2 regions of the Paraburkholderia sp. D15 genome follow, and region 2 is predicted to be linked to the other one. Evidence: riboswitches for the same ligand, from Rfam matches in the RefSeq annotation. Region 2 holds a riboswitch; the other holds the start of a gene.
What was found. Region 2 has a riboswitch for thiamine pyrophosphate ahead of LFL96_RS17750 (FAD-dependent oxidoreductase). Riboswitches for the same ligand answer to the same signal wherever they lie in the genome.
Positions count from the first base shown of each region.

Region 1: linked by a shared signal. The riboswitch ahead of thiC (phosphomethylpyrimidine synthase ThiC) and the one ahead of LFL96_RS17750 (FAD-dependent oxidoreductase) in region 2 are both predicted to bind thiamine pyrophosphate.

Region 1 is NZ_CP110395.1:2,987,457-2,998,219, forward strand. It holds gene LFL96_RS12810 (NADPH-dependent 2,4-dienoyl-CoA reductase) at 1-1,727, shown strand, start outside; gene LFL96_RS12815 (EamA family transporter) at 1,751-2,743, opposite strand; gene LFL96_RS12820 (pentapeptide MXKDX repeat protein) at 3,147-3,395, opposite strand; gene LFL96_RS12825 (molybdopterin-dependent oxidoreductase) at 3,533-4,339, opposite strand; gene LFL96_RS12830 (cytochrome b/b6 domain-containing protein) at 4,416-5,066, opposite strand; gene LFL96_RS12835 (DUF1223 domain-containing protein) at 5,138-6,022, opposite strand; gene LFL96_RS12840 (GreA/GreB family elongation factor) at 6,549-6,959, shown strand; TPP riboswitch at 7,100-7,218, shown strand; gene thiC (phosphomethylpyrimidine synthase ThiC) at 7,417-9,348, shown strand; gene LFL96_RS12850 (glycine zipper 2TM domain-containing protein) at 9,706-9,918, shown strand; gene LFL96_RS12855 (hypothetical protein) at 10,098-10,664, shown strand.
Region 2 is NZ_CP110395.1:4,062,735-4,073,497, forward strand. It holds gene LFL96_RS17695 (ABC transporter permease) at 1-280, opposite strand, end outside; gene LFL96_RS17700 (ABC transporter ATP-binding protein) at 277-1,209, opposite strand; gene LFL96_RS17705 (STAS domain-containing protein) at 1,368-1,661, opposite strand; gene LFL96_RS17710 (ABC transporter substrate-binding protein) at 1,658-2,290, opposite strand; gene LFL96_RS17715 (VacJ family lipoprotein) at 2,405-3,478, opposite strand; gene mlaD (outer membrane lipid asymmetry maintenance protein MlaD) at 3,491-4,057, opposite strand; gene mlaE (lipid asymmetry maintenance ABC transporter permease subunit MlaE) at 4,146-4,913, opposite strand; gene LFL96_RS17730 (ABC transporter ATP-binding protein) at 4,910-5,731, opposite strand; gene thiE (thiamine phosphate synthase) at 5,826-6,959, opposite strand; gene LFL96_RS17740 (thiazole synthase) at 6,956-7,780, opposite strand; gene thiS (sulfur carrier protein ThiS) at 7,846-8,043, opposite strand; gene LFL96_RS17750 (FAD-dependent oxidoreductase) at 8,185-9,315, opposite strand; TPP riboswitch at 9,613-9,737, opposite strand; gene LFL96_RS17755 (ABC transporter ATP-binding protein/permease) at 10,084-10,763, shown strand, end outside.

The DNA of each region.
Region 1 (10,763 bases), 1.1 Mb from region 2:
TCAAATCGCCGATCTCGAAGTTCAAGCCGCGCGCGCTCACCGTGGCCGGCATCGCGAAGACCGTGCGCGATTACGCGCGCTGCGCGCGTCTCGCGCAACGCGCGGGCTACGACGGCATCGAGATCATGGGCAGCGAGGGGTATCTGCTCAACCAGTTCCTGTGCCCGCGCACCAACCATCGCACCGACGCGTACGGCGGCAGCATCGAGAACCGCATGCGGCTCGCCCGCGACATCGTCGAGAAGGTGCGGGCGGCATGCGGCGAACGCTTTATCGTCGTGTACCGGCTCTCGCTGATCGATCTGGTGGAAGGCGGCAATACGTGGGACGAGACCGTGCAGGTCGCGCAGGCGCTCGAAGCGGCCGGCGTGACGATGTTCAACACCGGCATCGGCTGGCACGAGGCGCGCGTGCCGACCATCGTCACCTCGGTGCCGCGCGCGGCCTTCGCCGAACTCAGCGGACGGCTGAAGCGCGCGGTCAAGGTGCCGGTGATCGTGTCGAACCGCATCAATACGCCCGAGGTCGCCGAGGCGCTGCTCGAACAGGGCGCGGGCGATCTGGTGTCGATGGCGCGCCCGCTGCTCGCCGATCCCGAGTTCGTCGTGAAGGCGGCCGAGGGTCGCGCGCACGAAATCAACACCTGCATCGCCTGCAATCAGGCCTGTCTGGATCACACGTTCAAGAATCAGCGCGCGTCCTGCCTCGTGAATCCGCGCGCGGGACGCGAGACCGAACTGCTCTACCGTCCGCTCGCGGCCGGTCAGCGCGCGCGCTCGGTCGCGGTGGTCGGCGCCGGGCCGGCGGGGTTGTCGGCGGCGAGCGTGGCGGCCGCGCGCGGTCATCGCGTGACGCTGTTCGATGCAGGCACAACCATCGGCGGCCAGTTCAATCTGGCGATGCGCGTGCCCGGCAAGGAAGAGTTCGGCGAAACGATCCGCTATTTCCAGAGCCAGTTGCAACGCCATCACGTCGACGTGCGGCTCGGCACGCGCGTCGATCCGGCGCTGCTCGCGGCGGGCGCTTACGACGACGTGATCGTCGCCACCGGCATCGTGCCGCGGCGGCCGGCGATCGACGGCATCGACGGGCCGAACGTGCTGTCCTATGTCGACGTGCTGCGCGGCGCGCCGGTCGGACGGCGCGTCGCGGTGATCGGCGCGGGCGGCATCGGCTTCGACGTCAGCGAGTTCCTGCTGCATCGTCCGGACGAGCCGCTGCCGATGCCGCGCGATGCGTGGCTCGACGAATGGGGCGTGGATCTCGCGGTGCGGGAACGTGGCGGGCTGAAGACGCCGGCGCCGGCGCAACCGCCGCGCGAGATCTGGCTGTTGCAGCGCAAGGCGGGCAAGCTCGGCGCGGGGCTCGGCAAGACATCGGGCTGGGTGCATCGCGCGACGCTCGCGCGCAACGGCGTGAAGATGCTGGGCGGCGTGTCGTATCGGGAGATCAGCGCGCGCGGCTTGCGGATCGAGCGCGACGGCAAGGACGAGTGGCTGGAGGTGGATACCGTCGTCGTGTGCGCGGGGCAGGAGTCGTTGCGCGATCTGCATCCGCTAGCCGCGGACGGTGGCGCGGCGAAACGTGTAAACAGCGCAGTGAACAGCGCGGGTGGTTCGAACGGTGTCGGCCCGCGTTATCACCTGATCGGCGGTGCGCGGGTGGCGGGCGAACTGGATGCGAAGCGCGCGATCCGGGAAGGCGCGGAGGTGGCAGCGGCGCTTTGAGTTTAGAAGACCCCAGCGCGCCGCTAGGTCGCCAGACGTTTCTTCCGGTAATCGAACCAGAACGACAGCCCGACGCTCGCCAGAATCACGACGGTGGCGATCACCGTCGACCGCGTGACGGGCTCGCCGAGCAGCAGCGCGCCCAGCGCCACCGCGACCACCGGATTCACGTACATGCAGCTGCTCGCGATGATCGGACTGGTGTGCCGGATCAGAAATCCATACGCGACGTAGGCCGCCATCGTGCCGATCAGCATCAGATAGACGAACGCCAGCACCGGTAAAAAATGAACCTCGAGCATGCGTTCGCCCGACACCCACGCGACCATCGTCGACATTGCGCCGCCCAGGCCGATCTGTAGCGAGGTCGACAGAAACAGGTCCGACGGCAGCTTCAGGCGCCCCGCCAGATGCGCGCCGCCCGCCCAGAACAGCGCACCGCAGAGAATCGCCAGACTGCCGCCCGCCGAACCCGGCGCGCTGTCGCCGTGGCTGAGAATCGCGATGCCGACGAGGCCCAATCCGACCGCGAACCACTCGCCCCGGCCGATCCGGCGCCCCGCCACCGCCGCGATCACCGTCGCGAACAGCGGCACGGTGGCCACCATCACGGCCGCCGTGCCGGTGCCGACGGTGCGCATCCCGTATGCGAGCATGCCGCTCGACAGGCCGACCAGCATCGTGCCGACGAGACCCGCATTGCGGACTTCGGCGGCGCTCGGCCAGACCGGATTGCGGCGCGCGGCGAAGATGAACAGCCCGACGCCCGCGAACAGATTGCGCAGGCCCGACAGCAGCAAAGGCGGAAACGAGCCGAGCGCGACATGCACGGCCAGATAGGTCGATCCCCACACCAGATACACGACGCCGAGCGCGAGCGCGATCTGCCCGTTGCGCGACTGCGGCAGACGGATCGGAAAGCCGGTCGAAAAACGGGTGGAAAAGTGGGCAGAAACGCGGTTCAGGAAATCGCGGAAAAAGCCGCCCGCGGAGCGGCCAGGCAGTTGCGGCGCCATGCGTCAGCCCGCCGATGCCGTTCGAGGTCCCGCGCCCCCGCGAAACACCCAGTGGCGGGATGGCGGACACCGCATCGGCGATGCGGTCGGACGGGCGAGGCTGGCGGACATGTCGGTGGAACGGAAGGACGTTGGATGGCCAAAGCAGCAAAAACAAAAGGGCCAAAGCGCCGCGCCAGTCGAACAGGTTCTGCCTTATCGCCGCGCGGCGAACACGCGCCGAATCTGCGGCGCGCATCGCATTATGCAGTAAGCGCCCACCGCGCAAGGTGAAAGAATCGTAACTTTTTGATGCGCAAACAACAGAAAACCCGGGGAGCCAGATGCTGGCCGTCCCCGGGTTTTTTCGTTCCAGCGAGACCGTGTGTGCCGACCGCTCGCGGCCGGCATGCACGGCGTCCGGTCAGTTGGCCATCGCGCCCGACGCTTCGTGCTTCATGCCCATCGCGTCGCCGCTCTTTTTCATCTTGTCGTGCTTCATCGTGTCCTTTTTCATGCTGTCCTTCGACATGGTGTCCTTGGCCATCGAGTCCTTGGACATGCTGTCCTTCGACATCGCGTCGTTGGACATCGCGCCGCTCGCCTGGGCGAACGCGGCGCCGCCGCTGGTCAGAAGGGCGACGGCGACTGCTGCGATTGCGAACTTTTTCATGGGATAACTCCGTTGTTGTGGATGAATCTAAAAACCGGCTGGCCAGTCCAGCCGGGGTGCTTCCGAAGCTTCTGCCGCCCGGGGTCGCGGCACGGCGCGCGGTGCCATGACCGGCACCGTGCCGCGACCCGCGCGCGTCAGGAGCCTCCGAACCAGTTGTAGCCCTGGTCGACCCAATAGCCGCCGGGGTAAGTGTTGGTGACGAACATCTCGACGATGTGCTTCGGGTTCTTGTAGCCGAGCTTGGTCGGCATGCGCAGCTTCATCGGGAATCCGTATTTCGCGGGCAGACGTTCGCCGTCGAACGAGAACGTCAGCAGCGTCTGCGGATGCAGCGCGGTCGGCATGTCGATGCTTTCGTAGTAGTCGTCCGCGCACTTGAAGCCGACGTACTTCGCGCTGGTGTCCGCGCCGATGCGCCGCAGGAAATCGCCGAACGGCGTGCCGCCCCAGCGTCCGATCGCGCTCCACCCTTCCACGCAGATGTGCCGCGTGATCTGCTCGGCGTGCGGCAACGCGTACAACTCCGGCAAGGTCCACGTGCGCTGCCCCGTGACCAGGCCGCCGATCTTCAGCTTGTAGCCGTCGGCGTCGACAGCGGGCACGTCGTCGATGCCGTAGAACGCGTTGAACGGAAACGGTCGCGTGATCTGCGCCTCGGTGTAGGTCGGCGCGAGTTGCCGCGGATCGAACAGCGCGGCTTGCGCGCGATCGTTCAGCCGCGATACGGCGGTGAGAAATGCGTTGACCGAATCGTTGTCGGTCAGCGAGCAGCCGGTCAGCATCGACAGACCGCCGAGCGTCAGCAGGCGCTTGCCGAACAGGCGGCGCGACGGCATCGCGAGTTCGTTGCGCGCGTCGATCAGGATCGACTCGCGGTCGAGCCGGGGCGCGGCCGGCGATGCGGCACGCGATTCAACGGCGGGTCGGGAAGGCTTGTTCATGATTCGATATCCGTAACGTTTCTTGCGATGGCCCTGGCGATGGCGCTGACGCCGGCGTTAGAGGTCATGCGATGTTTCAACGGCCACGCAGCATCGCGAGCAGCGAGCGCGGCACGAGTGCCACCATCGCCAGATGCACGGCGATGAACGCCGCCATCAGCGACATCGCGCAGAAGTGCACGATGCGCGCATTGTCGTAGCCGCCCATCAGTTCGCGCAGCAGCGGGAATTGCACCGACTTCCAGATCGCAAGGCCGGACAGCACCAGCACGATCAGGTCGGCCACCACGAACAGGTAGGCGAATTTCTGCACCGCGTTGTAGACGCGCAGGTCGGCATGCGAGAGCTTGCCGGTCAACGCGGCGACGAAATCGCGCAGCACCGCGCGCGGCGACAGCGGCAGGAACTTGCGCACGAAGCGTCCGCTCGCGAGGTTGAGCGAGAGATACAGCAGACCGTTGAAGACCAGCAGCCACATCGCCGCGAAATGCCATTGCAGCGCGCCGCCGAGCCAGCCGCCGAGGGTGATGTCAGGCGCGAAGCGGAAGCCCGCGAAGATCGGCGACGCGTCGTAGATGCGCCAGCCCGACAGCATCATCAGGATGGCCGCGAGCGCGTTGAGCCAATGCGTGACGCGCACCCAGAGCGGATGAATTGCGCGCCGTTCCGGCTGGGCCGATGGTGCGGCCTGCTTGCCGCTATCGCGCAGGACGTGGGACGTGGTCATGACATGCTCCTCTGTAACGAGCCTTCAACGGGGCTTCAAGGATTACTCAGTTTGGCGGGACATCGTCGGGCTCAATGGCACGCGGCCAGTTCGGCCACCTGCAATACGTCCCCGCTCGCGGCGTTCTCGACGAACGCGACGACCCCGAAGCGATCGGGATCGGCGGCCGCGTTGGCGTTGGCGTTGGTCGTGTCTACGCGAATATCGCGACGAATCTGCGCATTGCCCGCGACTAGCGGCACCGGTCCGATCCATTGCCGCACCACGCGCTCGTGATGCAAGGTCGCCCCGCTGTTTTCGCCCGCGCCGACGCGCGAACTCAGCGAGTTTTCATAGACGGCGAGGTAGGCCTCGAGCTGGCCCGACGTGTTGCCGCTGCCGTTGGCACTGCCCGCCTTGCCGACGAACTGCGCATCGACATGAAACGCGCCCGGCGTTTGCGGCATCCATTCCAGCGCGATATCCACCGGCGACGGTTGCGCGACGAGCTTGCCGACCCGGCTCTCGAAGCTGTCCCGTTGCGACCACGAGCGCAGCTCGCGACCCGACACGAACACTTCGGGCGTGTAGATGGTGTGACCGCCGGCCAGATCGGTCAGCGTCTGCTGACGTTCGCTGAAGCGATGCTGCGAGAAGCGATCGGTCCAGCCGAGGCTATTCCAGTAGTCGACATGCAAGGCAAGCGGCACGATGCCCTGCGAGGCGCCGCTGTTTTTCCATTGGCTCAGCCACGCATCGGCGGGCGGGCAGCTGTTGCAGCCTTCGCTGCTGTACAGCTCGACCAGCGCCACGCGATGCGCGGGACTCTGCGCGCGGCACACGGCGCCGGCCGCATCGGCGAGGCCGCTGGCCGCGAGGAGACTCAGCGCGACGACGCTCGCGGTGAGCCGCGTGGTGAAGCGCGCGGCAAAGCGCACGGTGAATTGCGCTGCGAGGTGTGCTGTGAAGCGGTTCATTGACCGTTCGTCGGACGAGCGGATAAAGGCGGTTGGCATGACGTGCTCCCATCAGGATCTGCACGTTTGTCGAACGGCCCGGCGGCTTATGACAGCCCATCGCGAAAATTTTTGCAGCGGCCGTCTCGCGCGCGACCGGACGGCGCGTCACCGACAGCGTGCTAACATCAGCCTTTCAATTGCATCGCGTCGTCGCTTGCCCGACTCGTCCCGACTCGTCCCGGCTGATGCCGGTTCATGCCGGTTCGCCCTGGCGATGCCCACCACCTCCGCAGACAACCGCCCGACTTCCCATGCGCTCGCCGACTTCCCGCCCCCACGCCCGTTCGCGCCACCGCGCGGCCGCGCGCGTGCGCGCGGACTTCGCACCGCGGCGCACGGTCCAGTCCCGAACGCTCCCGCTTCACGCCGCCCGGCGCCCGCTCTAACGCTGCTTGCTCCCTTGCCCCGAGCCGCGTAGACGGGCTCCGGGCCGATCTCATCCGCACGTATTTTTCTTTTCCGCAGATCGCACTGGAGTACCGTCGTGAAGAAATCCAAAACCTGCTACCTCACCGAACTCGATGTCGCCCGTCTCGAGAAGCACGCGGCCGCGCCCGGCGCCGACGCGCGCCTGCAGGACATGCTCGATCAGGTGCTGGAACGCGCGGTGATCGTCGCGTCGCGCGAGATTCCCGCCAACGTCGTGACGATGAATTCGCAAGCCCTGCTCGTCGACGAGAGCGGCGGCGAGCCGATGACGTGGACCGTCGTCTATCCGCCCGACGCGGACTTCGCAAGCGGCCGGCTCAACGTGTTTTCGCCGCTCGGGCTCGCGCTGCTCGGCGCCAAACGCGGCGAACGAATCCGCTTCACGCCGCCGAGCGGCGCCGAGAAGGTGCTGAAGCTGGAAAAGATCCTGTTCCAGCCGGAAGCCGCCGACGACTTCGTTTCGTAAGACCTGAGTTAAGGCCGAACGTAAGCCCGAACGTAAGGCCGAACCCAAGCCCGCAAATGAAACGGATCGCGCGCTGATACCCGGTATCCGATTTTTTAAGATGGGTTGCCAAGCGGCGGCCGGCCGGTGTATCGTGTGCGCTGCTAACGCGGGGGTCCTGCGTGGCGCGGTGGTAGGAGGTCCGTGCTGCGTGGGTGAGAAATACCCTTTGAACCTGATCTGGATAATGCCAGCGCAGGGAAGCGTACGGATTTCGCACCGGGTCTACCGTTTCACTCTTCTCGCGATCTCCGACTCCTTCCGTTTCGTCTCCTGCTTAGCCGCCCCACATTGCTTCGGCGTTGGGACCGGGTAAGACATGCACGCATGCCCACACCCGTTCCGGTCGACCGCAATAAATTGCATGGGACCGGAGTCAGGCGCTCGGCGTCATCTTCGGTCGACAATGGAGATACGCATGAACGCCAACCCGAAATTCCTTTCCGCCGACGCGCACGTCGACGAAGCCGCCGTCGCGCCGCTGCCGAATTCGCGCAAGATCTACGTGACCGGCTCGCGCGCCGACATCCGCGTGCCGATGCGCGAGATCACCCAGTCCGACACGCCGGACAGCTTCGGCGGCGAGAAGAATCCGCCGGTCTATGTCTACGACACGTCGGGCCCCTACTCCGATCCGGACGCGAAGATCGACATTCGCGCGGGTCTGCCCGCGCTGCGTCAGGCTTGGATCGAAGAGCGCGGCGACACCGAACCGCTGACCGGTCTGTCGAGCACGTTCAGCCGCGAGCGCGCCGCCGACACGGCCACCGCTGAGCTGCGCTTCCAGGGCCTGCACCGCACGCCGCGCCGCGCGATCGCCGGCAAGAACGTCTCGCAGATGCACTACGCGAAGCGCGGCATCATCACGCCGGAAATGGAATACATCGCGATTCGCGAGAACCAGCGCCGCGCCGAGTACCTGGAAAGCCTGAAGACCAGCGGCCCCAACGGCGAAAAGCTCGCGGCGATGATGGGCCGCCAGCACCCGGGCCAGGCGTTCGGCGCGAGCGCGTTCGGCCCGAACGGCCTCACGGCGATCACGCCGGAATTCGTGCGTGAAGAAGTGGCGCGCGGCCGCGCGATCATCCCGAACAACATCAATCACCCGGAAAGCGAACCGATGATCATCGGCCGCAACTTCCTCGTGAAGGTGAATGCGAACATCGGCAATTCGGCGGTGACCTCGTCGATCGGCGAGGAAGTCGACAAGATGACGTGGGCGATCCGCTGGGGCGGCGACACGGTGATGGATCTGTCGACCGGCAAGCACATTCACGAAACGCGCGAGTGGATCATCCGCAATTCGCCGGTGCCGATCGGCACGGTGCCGATCTACCAGGCGCTCGAAAAGGTCAACGGCAAGGCCGAGGACCTGACGTGGGAAATCTTCCGCGACACGCTGATCGAACAGGCCGAGCAAGGCGTCGACTACTTCACCATTCACGCGGGCGTGCGTCTGCAGTACGTGCCGCTGACCGCGAAGCGGATGACCGGCATCGTGTCGCGCGGCGGCTCGATCATGGCGAAGTGGTGTCTCGCGCATCACAAGGAAAGCTTCCTGTACGAGCACTTCGAAGACATCTGCGAAATCATGAAGGCCTATGACGTGGCCTTCTCGCTCGGCGACGGCCTGCGTCCCGGCTCGATCTACGACGCCAACGACGAAGCGCAGCTCGGCGAACTGAAGACGCTCGGCGAGCTCACGCAGATCGCGTGGAAGCACGACGTGCAGACGATGATCGAAGGCCCCGGCCACGTGCCGATGCAGCTCATCAAGGAGAACATGGACCTGCAGCTGGAATGGTGCGACGAAGCGCCGTTCTACACGCTGGGACCGTTGACCACCGACATCGCGCCGGGCTACGACCACATCACGTCGGGCATCGGCGCCGCGATGATCGGCTGGTTCGGCACCGCGATGCTCTGCTACGTGACGCCGAAGGAACACCTCGGCTTGCCGAACAAGGACGACGTCAAGACCGGCATCATCACCTACAAGCTCGCCGCGCACGCCGCCGACCTGGCGAAGGGCCATCCGGGCGCGCAGGTGCGCGACAACGCGTTGAGCAAGGCGCGCTTCGAGTTCCGCTGGGAAGACCAGTTCAATCTCGGTCTCGATCCGGACAAGGCGCGCGAATTCCACGACGAAACGCTGCCGAAGGATTCGGCGAAGGTCGCGCATTTCTGTTCGATGTGCGGCCCGCACTTCTGCTCGATGAAGATCACGCAGGACGTTCGCGAATTCGCCGCGCAGCAAGGCGTCACCGACGACGAAGCGCTGCAGAAAGGCATGGAAGTGAAGTCGATCGAGTTCATGAAGAAGGGCGCGGAGATTTATCAGCGTCAGTGAGTGTGATGGTGCGCCGCTGCGTTGGCGCATCGACGCATCCGCGCCTGCGTTCAGGCGCCCGGATCAGTAAGGTTCGGTGCGCGCGGCGGCTAGTCGCCGTGCGCCGTCCGCTCCGCCATGTCCTTGCATCGCAGCATCGAAGCCCGCCACTGGCGGGCTTTTTCGTTGACGCGACCCAGGCACGCGACATGCTGACACGATGCACACCAGGGGAAACATTTGATTACGAAGCCGACAGTCCGTTGACAAGCGCATACATCCGGAAACGGGTTGCGTGGCTACCATCGAATGGAAGGACTGGGTGTCGTTCATCGTCCCTTCTCCAACAGACAATTCACACTCACTGGAGTCAGCATCATGAAATCGATCCGCAAAATTGGCGCGCTCGCCGCCGTCGTCGCCGTGCTCGCGAGTCTTACCGCGTGTGACAACATGAGCCGTCAGGGCCGCGATACCGCGATCGGCGCGGGCCTCGGCGGTGCAGCCGGCGCGGCGATCGGCGGCAATGCGCTGTCGACGGTGGGTGGAGCGGCAGCGGGCGGGATTATCGGTAATCAGGTTGGCAAGTAAGGCGATCAGTCAGGTGATCAGTCATGGTTCGCGGCGCCGGCTTCGACCGGCTGTCGCGAACGTGGCCTGCAATGACGTGAAATAAGCCGTTACGGTTTTGCAATCCTGCTCACATCGCGCCAGCGTAAGCTCATGGCATCAGCGCCCCGGGCGGCGTTCGATTTAAACAGGAGCGCGTCATGAAGTCCCGCGTCGTCAGTACCTTTTCCAGCGTGTCTGCTTTATCCGCGATTGGCCGTCGGTTGCCGCGCGGCGTTGTACGTCCGCGTCTTTCCTTCCTGTCCGTTCTGCGTGTTTCGCGCATGTCGCGCGCGGGGGTCGCGCTCGGTGGCGCGGCTTGTGTGCTGACGCTGTCGGGTTGCTATTACCCCTACGGCTACTATCCCAACGGTTACTACCCGTACTACGCGACCGTTCCGGCCGGCACCGTGCAACAGGATGTGCAGGTCGGTTCTGGCGATCCGTCGATGGCGCAGCAGCCCATGCCGCCGCAGACGTCGGCGCAAGCTCAGGCTCAGGCGGCTCAGCAGATGCCGCCGGCCACCTATGCGACCGCCGCTGTTCCGCCCGCTCCGGTCTATGTGGCGCCGGCTTATCCCGCGTACTATCCGCCGCCGGCTTATCCTGCCTACCCCGCTTACTACGGCTATCCGGGCTGGTATGGACCGTCCGTGTCGATCGGGTTCGGCTTCGGCGGCTACTGGGGTGGACATGGCGGTTGGGGTGGGCACGGCCACTGGCATTGAACGATTGATGCGCCCGCTCGCCGCGAGCGTTCAGCGTTTCTGCGTTTCTGCGTATTACGCGCGTGCAAGACGGTGGCCTTCAATACCATCTCGCACGCG
Region 2 (10,763 bases):
GCGGCAGCAGCACGAACACCAGGTTGCCGGTGATCTTCGACTGGATCAGCGACGACGAACTGTTCGCGAACGCATTCTGCAACACGCTCATCATCACGAGACCCGGAATCAGAAAACTCGTGTATTCGACACCGGGATAGACCTGCACATGACCGCGCAACGCGTGGCCGAAAATCGTCAGATAGAGCAGCGCGGTGATGACCGGCGCCAGCACCGTCTGGAACGACACCTTCCAGAAGCGCAGCAGCTCCTTGTAAAACAGCGTGCGGAAACCGCTCATGCCAGCCCCTCGATCACTTCCGGACCGTTCATCACCTGAACGAACACATCTTCGAGGTCGGCCTTGCGGACCTCGATTTCCTCAAACGTACAGCCCGCCGCGCGGCACTGCGCGAGAATCCGCTCGACGTCGTCGTAGCTGGCGAGCCGCAGCAGGTGCTGGCGGCCATTGCCGTTGCCCGCGCCGCTCTCCGCTTCCAGCGCGCGCAGCTCGGCCGGCAGCACACCTTGCGCGAAGCGCACGAACAACTGCATGCCGGCGAAACGTTGCAGCAGCGTGCTGGTGCGATCGAGCGCAACCACCTCGCCGCGACGCAGCATCGCGATGCGGTCGCACAGCGACTCGGCTTCCTCCAGATAGTGCGTGGTGAGCACGATGGTGTGCCCTTCGCGGTTCAGACGGGAGATGAATTTCCACAGCGTCTGGCGCAATTCGACGTCGACGCCGGCGGTCGGCTCGTCGAGCACGATCACCGGCGGCCGGTGCACCAGCGCCTGCGCGACCAGCACACGGCGCTTCATGCCGCCCGACAGCGCGCGCATGTTGGTGTCGGCTTTCTCGGTGAGGTCGAGATTGGCCATGATCTCGTCGATCCACGCGTCGTTGTTGCGCAGACCGTAGTAGCCGGACTGGATGCGCAAGGTTTCGCGGACGGTGAAGAACGGATCGAACACGAGTTCCTGCGGCACCACGCCGAGCGCTCGGCGCGCAGCGCGAAAATCGCCGACGACGTCGTGGCCGCGCACCGCGATGCTGCCTTCATCGGCGCGCGCGAGGCCGGCGAGAATGCTGATCAGCGTCGTTTTGCCCGCGCCGTTCGGACCGAGCAGTCCGAAGAACTCGCCTTCTTCCACCGTGAGGCTGACGCCCTTGAGCGCTTGCAAGTCCTTATAGCGCTTCTTGACGTTACGAATTTCTATGGCTGACATGACTGTGGGCCGCGTGCGCCGCGGCGCCTGATTGGGGGCGCAAACTGCTGGGAGGGACGAAATTGGGGTGCGTTGGCTACCCCAAAAAACGTTTGATTATAGGGCAAAAATCGGTGGCCCCATGGCGGCCCGGGGGATGGGCCGCGACGCTCGGAGCGTCAATGTCGCGACGATATCAGCGTATCGACGCCGTAGGCTTGCGCGAGACTGGCGAGACCAGCCGGCAGATTCACGATCTCGAAGGCAACGCCGCGCGCCTGCGCGGCGCGTTGCCACGCGAGCAGCACGGCCAGCGCCGACGAGTCGAATTGCGCGAGCGGCGCGCAATCCACGCCGGCCGCGCCGGCCGCGATGCGTTGCAAACCCGCCGCGAGCGCAGCCTTCGCGCTCGCATGGGTCAGGGTCGCGCCGCTGTCGAAGCGGTTGGCGACGGGGTTCAGCACTTCGCTCACGACTGCTTGCCCGCGGCGAGTTGCTGGTTGCGTTGCGTGAGGAACTGGATCAGACCGTCCACGCCCTTCTGTTGAATCTGCTCGTTGAACTGCTGCTGATACGCCTGGATCAGCCACGCGCCGAGCACGTTGATGTCATAGACGCGCCAGCCTTGCGCCGTCTTGTAAAGACGGTAGTCGAGTTCGATCGGCGAGCCGTTGTTCATCACGACCGAGCGGACCACGGTGTCGGTGTCGTCCGGATTCATACGGAACGGCTTGTACTGGATCTGCTGGTCGCGCACCTGGGCGAGCGCGCCCGAGTACGTACGGATCAGCAGCATCTTGAACTGATCGACGATCTGCGCCTGCTGGTCGGGCGTGGCGGCGCGCCAGTTGCGGCCCATCGCCAGTTGCGTGGTGCGGCGGAAATCCGTGTACGGCAGGATCTTTTCGTTGACCAGTTTGGTGATGTGGGAGATGTCGCCTTGCTGGATCGACTTGTCGGCACGCACCGCGTCGATCACTTGCTGCGTCACCGTCTTGATCATGCCGTCCGGCGAATTGGTGTCCACCGTTTGCGCCGATGCACCGGCGCTGGCGAACGAGAACAGCGCAGCGAACAACGGAATCAGGAAGAATTTTTTCATATCGAGCCTTGCCTTATAAATAGTGCAACCGTTTGAACCGACATTAACACGCGAGTTCAGCGGCAATCCACGCGCAAACTGCGAGAGTCGTGTCGAACTGTTACGGCCGCACGATCAGCGCAGTTTGAACGACGGGAAGTTGAAACGCTGCGGCGGAACCAGCTGGCCGGCCGGAATCTGCGTCGTTTCCGGGCCGCCGTTCAGGTCCAGCGGCGGCGATTCGGCTGAGCCGGACGCGGCCTCCGGCGCGGCGGCATTGTTCGCCGTGCCAGTGGTTCCCGCCACGCCCGCGCCGGCCGCCGAAGCGGCCTGCGGTGCGGTAGCCGCCGGTGTGCCGGATGCGCCCGCCGCCTTCGCGGCAGCAGCCTGCGTGCCTGCCGTTCCCGCGGCACCGGTCGCGGCGCCTGCCGGCGCGGCCGCGCCGTCGACGTCGTCATACTTCGGCAGCGGCGCTTCGTCGCCGTAGTTCGGCAGATCCGCCGACTGCCTGCCGTCCGACAGCAAATACTGACGACGCTGCAGGTAAGCGTTGCGCACGAACGAATACTTGTCGAGCGCGGCGCCTTCCAGCACGTCGCTCGCGTTCAGCAGGTTCGCACGCGTGTTGACCACGTTCAGGCCGTACAGCGCCCAGCTCAGACCATCCGGATGGATGTAGCTGAGCGGATTCACATAGTAGTTGCCGATCGAACCGACCGCGTCGCGCACGGTGCTCGGCCCGAACAGCGGCAGCACGAGGTACGGACCCGCCGGCACGCCGTAGTGACCGAGCGTCAGGCCGAGGTCGTTGTCGTGCTTGGGCAGTTTCGCGAGCGTCGCCACGTCGAACAGACCGCCCACGCCGAAGACCGTGTTGATCACGATCCGCATGATGTCCTCGACGCCGTCGGTGATCTTCAACTGCAGCAGATTGTTCGCCGCGATGTAGACGTCGCCGATGTTCGAGAAGAAGTTCGTCACGCTATCGCGCACCGGCTGCGGCGTGATGAACACATAGCCCTTGGCGACCGGCTTCAGCGCGTACTGGTCGAGCTTGTCGTTGACCGTGAAGATGGTGCGGTTCAGGCCTTCGAGCGGATCGCCCTTGGTGGGCGTCTGCACGGTGGTGCAGCCGGCGAGCAGCATGGCGGCCACGGCCAGCTTGCCGGCCTGGAACGCACGCGCGCCCCCGGATTGTGAGGTCTGCATTTCTTGTTCTCCTTATTGACCGGCGGCGCCGGACGCAGGCTGGCTCGCTGCGGGAGCGGCCGGAACCGGCGCGGGCGCGGGCGTGCCGGCAGCCGGCGACGACGCGCCCGGCTTGGACGCGCCCGAATCCGCGGCCTTGCTGTACAGAAACTGTCCGATCAGGTTTTCGAGCACGATCGCCGATTGCGTCATCGTGATCGTGTCGCCGGCCTTGAGCATTTCGCTGTCGCCGCCGGGTTCGAGCCCGATGTACTGCTCGCCGAGCAGGCCCGACGTCAGGATCTTCGCCGACGTGTCTTTCGGAAACGGATATTGCTTGTCGATGTCGATCGTCACGACGGCTTGATACGCATTGCTGTCGAAGCCGATCGACGCGACCCGGCCGACCGTCACGCCCGCGCTCTTCACCGGCGCGCGCGGCTTCAGTCCGCCGATATTGTCGAACTTGAGCTTGACCGGGTACGTTGCCTGAAACGACAACGAGCTCATGTTGCCGGCCTTCAGCGCGAGAAACAGCAACGCCACAAATCCCAACACCACGAACAGGCCGACCCAGAAGTCGAGAGCAGTCTTTTTCATCGTCATCCCAAAGTGAATCCGCCGCGCCGTTGCCGCGCCCGCCGTGCGCGGGAATCCGCGCGCCGCCCGGGGCACGTACCGCGCAGTCTTAGCTGAACATCAATGCGGTCAGCAGAAAATCGAGGCCGAGCACCGCAAGCGACGCGTACACCACCGTCTTGGTCGTGGCGCGCGACACGCCCTCGGGCGTCGGCTTGGCTTCGTAGCCCTGAAACAGCGCGACGAAAGTCACCGCGAGACCGAACACCACGCTCTTGATGACGCCCGCGCCGACATCGCGCCAGGCATCCACGCCGCCTTGCATCTGCGACCAGAACGCGCCGGCATCGACGCCGATCAGCAGCACGCCGACCACGTAGCCGCCGAAAATGCCCACCGCGCTGAAAATGGCCGCAAGCACCGGCATCGCGATGATGCCGGCCCACAGGCGCGGCGCCACCACGACCTTGACCGGGTCGACCGCCATCATTTCCATCGCGGTGAGTTGCTCGCCCGCCTTCATCAGGCCGATTTCGGCCGTCAGCGACGTGCCCGCGCGGCCGGCGAACAGCAGCGCGGTGACCACCGGCCCGAGTTCGCGCACCAGCGACAGCGCGACCAGCAGCCCGAGCGCCTGCTCGGAGCCGTAGCGGTTCAGCGTGTAATAGCCCTGCAAGCCGAGCACGAAGCCGACGAACAGCCCAGACACGGCAATGATCACCAACGAATAATTACCGACGAAGTGGATCTGCTTCGTGACAAGACGCGGCCGGCGCAGCAACGGGAAGAATTCGAGCACGAGGCGCAGGAAGAAGCGCGTGGCGTAGCCGGCCGTGCCCAGCCCGCCGATCACCGAGCGACCGATCGCACTGATCATGACTGACCTCCGCCGATGCCGAAGTCCGCCGCGAGCGGCGTCTTGCTGGGGTAATGGAATTTGAACGGACCGTCCGGCGCGCCGTCGATGAACTGCCGCACCGTCGGATCGGTCGAGGCCCGCAGCTCGGCGGGCGTGCCTTCGGCATGGACGCCGCCGTTGGCGAGGAAATAGACGTAGTCGGCGATCGCGAACGATTCCGGCACGTCGTGCGTCACGAGAATCGACGTGGCGCCGAGCGCCTGGTTCAGCGCGCGGATCAGGTTCGCGGTAATGCCGAGCGAGATCGGATCGAGGCCGGCGAACGGCTCGTCGTACATCATCAGCTCGGGGTCGAGCGCGATGGCGCGCGCCAGCGCCACCCGCCGCGCCATGCCGCCGGAAATCTCGGACGGCAGCAGGTCGCGCGCGCCGCGCAGGCCGACCGCGTTGAGCTTCATCAGCACGAGGTCGCGGATCAGTTCTTCGGGGAGGTCGGTGTGCTCGCGCAGCGCGAAGGCGACGTTTTCGAACACCGACATGTCGGTGAACAGCGCGCCGAACTGGAACAGCATGCCCATCTTGCGGCGCAGCGCGTACAGGCCGTCACGCGTCTGCTGGCCGACGTCCTGGTCCTGGAACAGGATCTGGCCGCGCTGCGCGCGCACCAGACCACCGATCAAACGCAGCACCGTGGTCTTGCCGCACCCCGAGCCGCCCATGACCGCGACCACCTGGCCGCGCTTGAAGCGCAGGTTCAGGTTCGACAGGACGAGCCGGTCGCCATAACCGAAGTCGACGTCGCGCAGCTCGAGTAAGGTCTCGGGGGAGGAAGACACGAAACTGACAGTCCTTTTACACGGAAGGCGAATTATAGGGCCATCGTGCAAAAGTTGCCGTCACGCACCCCAGGCTATTTACGAAGCCTGACGATTATTGCGTAAACGTGTGTTGCAGCGCAGAAACCGCGGCGGCGACGTCCGCCGCATCGGTCACCGCGCGCACCACGGCCGCGCAGCCGACGCCGGTTGCCAGCACGTCGGGCAGCGTCTGCAGGTCGATGCCGCCGATCGCCACCAGCGGCACGACGCCGTCCAGCAGGCGTACGTAGCGGGCCAGCCGCCTGAGCCCCTGCGGCGCGGTCGCGACGACCTTGGTCGTGGTCGGAAATACCGCGCCGACGGCGAGATAGCTGGGCCGGTAGTGCAGCGCTCGCAGAATCTCGTAGAACCCGTGCGTGGACAGCCCGACGCGGATGCCGCCGGCGGCCAGCGCGGCCAGATCGGCGGTATCGAGGTCTTCCTGCCCGAGGTGCACGCCGTATGCCCCCGCTTCCAGCGCGGCCTGCCAATGGTCGTTGATGAACACGTGCGCGTCGTGGCGGCGGCCGGCGGCCACGCAACGGGCGATGTCGCGCCGCAGTGGATCAACGGGTTCGGCCGATTTGTGGCGGAACTGGATCGTCTTCACGCCGAGGCCGGCGATCCGCTCGACCCAGTCGGCGCTCGGCAGCACCGGGTACAAGCCGAGCCGGGAAGGACAGCTCGGGAACGGCTGCGCGGGCGCCGCCGGCAGGTTGGCGAGGCGCGGGAAACGGCTGAGGTCGGCGGGGAAGGCGTCGAACGTGTCGCCCTTGGTGTCCGTCACGTCCGTCACGCGGGTTTCGTCGCCGTCGCGCCAGGCGAGCGCCAGCACCAGCGCGTCGTGCGGATCGAAGCCGCAATCGAGGAACGCGGCCAGCGCGGCGATCCAGTCTTCCGGCAGATGCCCTTCGAGCCGCCACGTCACGCCGCCGAGGTGCAAGGCGGCACGTTCCTGCGCGGCTTCGATCACGCCCGCGCCACGCAGTTGCCAGCGCGCCACCTGCTCGCCATGCTGCTGCGCGTCGGCGATCACGATCAGGTCGCCGCCGTTCGGCTCGTCCGGCGCGGTCAGGCAGATGCGCCACGGCGCATGCGTCGGCGGCCAGTCGCCAAGGCTCGCGCGGATGCGCTCCGTCGCTTCGGTCAGTTCGTCGGCGGGCGGCCAGAACAGGTCGCGGTCCCGCAACGTCAGCGTCCGCGTCATGCGCCGCTCCCGTCCTGATGCCAGAACGGCATGCCCACCACCGGCGTGCTCGCGTGCGCGCTCTCGCGCTCGGCCATCGGACCCGCGAGGAACGCCTGACGGCCGGCCTCGACGCCCAGCGCGAACGCGCGCGCCATCGCTTCCGGATGCGTGGCCTGCGACACGGCGGTGTTCAGCAGCACGCCGTCGAAGCCCCACTCCATCACCTGCGCCGCGTGCGACGGCACGCCGAGGCCGGCATCGACGATCAGCGGCACGTCCGGCAGCCGCTCGCGCAACACACGCAAGCCGTACGGATTGATCACGCCCTTGCCGGTACCGATCGGCGCGCCCCACGGCATCAGCGCCTCGCAGCCGGCGTCGAGCAGGCGGCGGCCGATCACCAGATCTTCGGTGCAATACGGCAGCACCTTGAAGCCGTCCTTGATCAGCTGCGCGGCCGCTTCGATCAGACCGACGGGATCGGGCTGCAACGTGTAGTCGTCGCCGATCAGTTCGAGCTTGATCCAGTCGGTGTCGAAGATTTCGCGCGCCATGTGGGCGGTCGTCACGGCCTCGCCGACCGTCAGGCAGCCGGCCGTGTTCGGCAGCAGCGGCACGCCGTGGCGCTTGAGCAGATCGAAGAAGCCGGCTTCGGCGCCGCCCTCGTTCATCTGCCGGCGCAACGCGACGGTCACCATGCCGGGGCGGGCGGCGTCGATCGAATCGGACAGCGATTGCAGCGACGGATAGCGCGACGTGCCGAGCAGCACGCGGCTTTCGAACGTCTGGCCGTACAGCGTGAGCGCGTCGGCGGCGGAGGTGGTTTGGGGGGAAGTCATGGGCATTGTCCTTGTCTACGGCATCTCGCGGCGTGCATCGACGTGCGGCGGCTTACCGGTTTACATTAGCCGCCGGCGACGGGTTGCACGACGTCGAGCTTGTCGCCGGTTTGCAGCGCGCGCGCCGCATGCTGGGTGCGCGCCACGAAATCGCCGTTCAGCGCGACCGCGAACGGCGGCCGCGCGCCGAACGCGGCGAGCGCATCGGCGACGGTCGCGCCGTCGGGCAACGACAACGGCTTCTGATTGATGTGAATGTCCATGGTGTTCGAATACGGTTCAGTCGATGGCAACAGCGCGCGGTTGCGCGACGTCGCCGGTAACAAGCGGAAAGCCGGGGCAAGCGGCCGGAGCGCGGACGGAACGGCGGGCCAGACCGCCCGCCAGACAGCGATTCGCAACGCTCATGCCGGCTCCCGCGCGGAATCCAGCTGGAACAGTTCGCTCCAGCGTGCGTCGCGTTGCCAGTCGGCGAACGCATCGGCGTCGCCGATACGGCCGTCGAGCAGCGCGGCGGCGAAACGCACGGCTTCATCGGCGACTTCGGGCACGATCATGTAGCCGTGCCGGTACAGGCCGTTCACGCGCAATGTCTGCGCGCCATCCCACAGCAGCGCCGGACGGTGGTCCGGCAAGGTCGGTCGGCACTGCGAATTCAGTTCGAGGATACGAGCCTCGCCGAAGCCGGGATGCACGGAAAACGCCGCGCTCAGCAACTCCAGCGCCGAACGCACGCTGACCGGCGACATATCCTCGCCTTCGACTTCGGTTGCGCCGATCACGTAGAGATCGTCCTGCTTCGGCGCGATATAGAGCGGATAACGCGGATGCAGCAGCCGCACCGGCCGCGTCAGTCCGATCCCCGGCGCGTGCACCCGCGCGACTTCGCCGCGGATGCCGCGCAACGTCGGCAGCACCGGCTTCGCGCCGAGGCCGCGGCAGTCGATCGTGATGCGCGCGGCGGGGGGCGCGCGATCGTCGACGGGCGTGTTCCAGTGGGTGTCGACGCCACGCTCAGCCAGACCAGCGGCCAGCGCGCTCAGCACCTGACGGTTGTCGAGCTGACCTTCGCGCGGCAACAGCCAGCCCCGGCTGAAGCGGCCCGCCAGCGCTGGCTCGGCCGCACCGAGTTCGGCGCCGGCCAGCGTGACGAAACCGCCGTCGAGCAGATCGGCCGGCGCGTTCGAACGCACCCGGCGTTCGAACAACGGCGCCTCGGTGCGATCGGCGTGATGCCAGACCACCAGCGTGCCATTGCGCTGGAAGAAAACCGGCTCAGGCAGTTCGGCCAGCACGTGCGGCCACGTTTCCAGCGAACTCGCGCCGAGCCGCGTGATCAGCAACTCGGCGCTGGCGGCTTCCGCGAGCGGCGCCAGCATCGCGGCGGCCACCCACGCGGCGGCTTGCGAACCGTCGGCAGCGCCGCGCTCGTACAACGCCACGCGGTGCCCTTGCCCAGCGAGACGCCACGCGACCAGACGGCCGCACAGACCGCCGCCGAGCACGGCGAAATCGGGTTGCGAGGAACGGCTCATCGTGCCCCCTCCCCCGCGTGGTCCGCTGCGTGACGATCGATCAACCGCGCGGCCGACCGGTTCGTCATCCCGGTCGGCCGATACGTCAGACAAAAAACTGGCCGAAGCGAACGAAAACGCGCCGCGCCGAGATGGGCGTGACGAAGAGCAAAGCACATAACTGAAGAATTGACGGTCATCGAGTCCTTTCCGTACGGCCGAAAAACGCACGTACCCAGGACGAAACCGGCGGGTGAGGCCGGCCGGGCACGACGCGCATTATGAGGACGCGCGCCACCCCGGCGGGGAATGGAAGACGGGTTGCTTCCGGAAACTTCCCGCGCCGGTATTACCCGGATCGGGTGCAAAGGGTCTCTCTCAGCCTCGCCGCCACGGCATGAAAATCATGCACGCCTGTGGGCAAAGCACCCCTGTTTCGTCGAAGGCCATTAGACCATAAAAGGCGCGGCGCCCGCAAACCAGCGGCCGGCGCGTTTCGCGGATGGTTTGATCCGGCACCGTCTTTTATGTCGCCTATGCGGCCCGCGCCAACGCTCTGGCACAATGCCACGAGCACATGCCGCGGCGGCACGGCGCGGCGCGCGTCACCGGCGCCAATCGCCCGCCCGGCGCCGCGTTTCGCCGGGGCGCTCGAGTCGGGACGGCACGGTCTTCTGGCGCGGATTAATTTTCGCTTAAGGGCCGCGCGCCAGAATCGGACGCTCGCCGGCCCTGCGTTCATCGGGGCCGCCGGCAAGGCATGTAGGCCAGCACTTCACCAGGATGCTCATGACACCGAATACTTCAGCCCGCCCCGTGCTGCCGACGGACGACAAAGTCTCCGCCTGGAGCCTGATCAAACCCTACTGGGTCTCCGAAGAGCGCAACACGGCGTGGGGGTTGCTCATCGCGATCATCGTGATGAATCTGCTCGTGGTGTGGATCAACGTGCGCCTGAACCGCTGGAGCGCCGATTTCTACAACGCGCTGCAAACCAAGAACGTGCACGACTTCCCGCACCTGCTGATGGTGTTCTCGGGACTCGCGTTCGGTTTCATCATCCTGGCGGTGTACGGGCGCTATCTGCGGCAGATGCTCGGCTTCCGCTGGCGTCAATGGCTGACCACCCGCTATCTGAACGAATGGCTGCACGACAGCGCGTTCTACCGGATCGAACGCGACCGGCTCGCCGACAACCCCGACCAGCGGATCAGCGACGACCTGCAATCGTTCGCCACCACGACGCTCTCGCTGACGCTCGACCTGCTGTCCACCGTCGTCACGCTGGTGTCGTTCATCACGATCCTGTGGTCGCTCGCCGGCGCGCTGACCGTCTCGCTCGGCGGCATGCCGGTGCAGATTCCCGGCTACATGGTGTGGGCCGCCGCGCTGTACGCGGTGATCGGCTCGCTGATCATCCAGAAGGTCGGCCATCCGCTCGTGCCGATCAACTACCAGGCGCAGAAGGT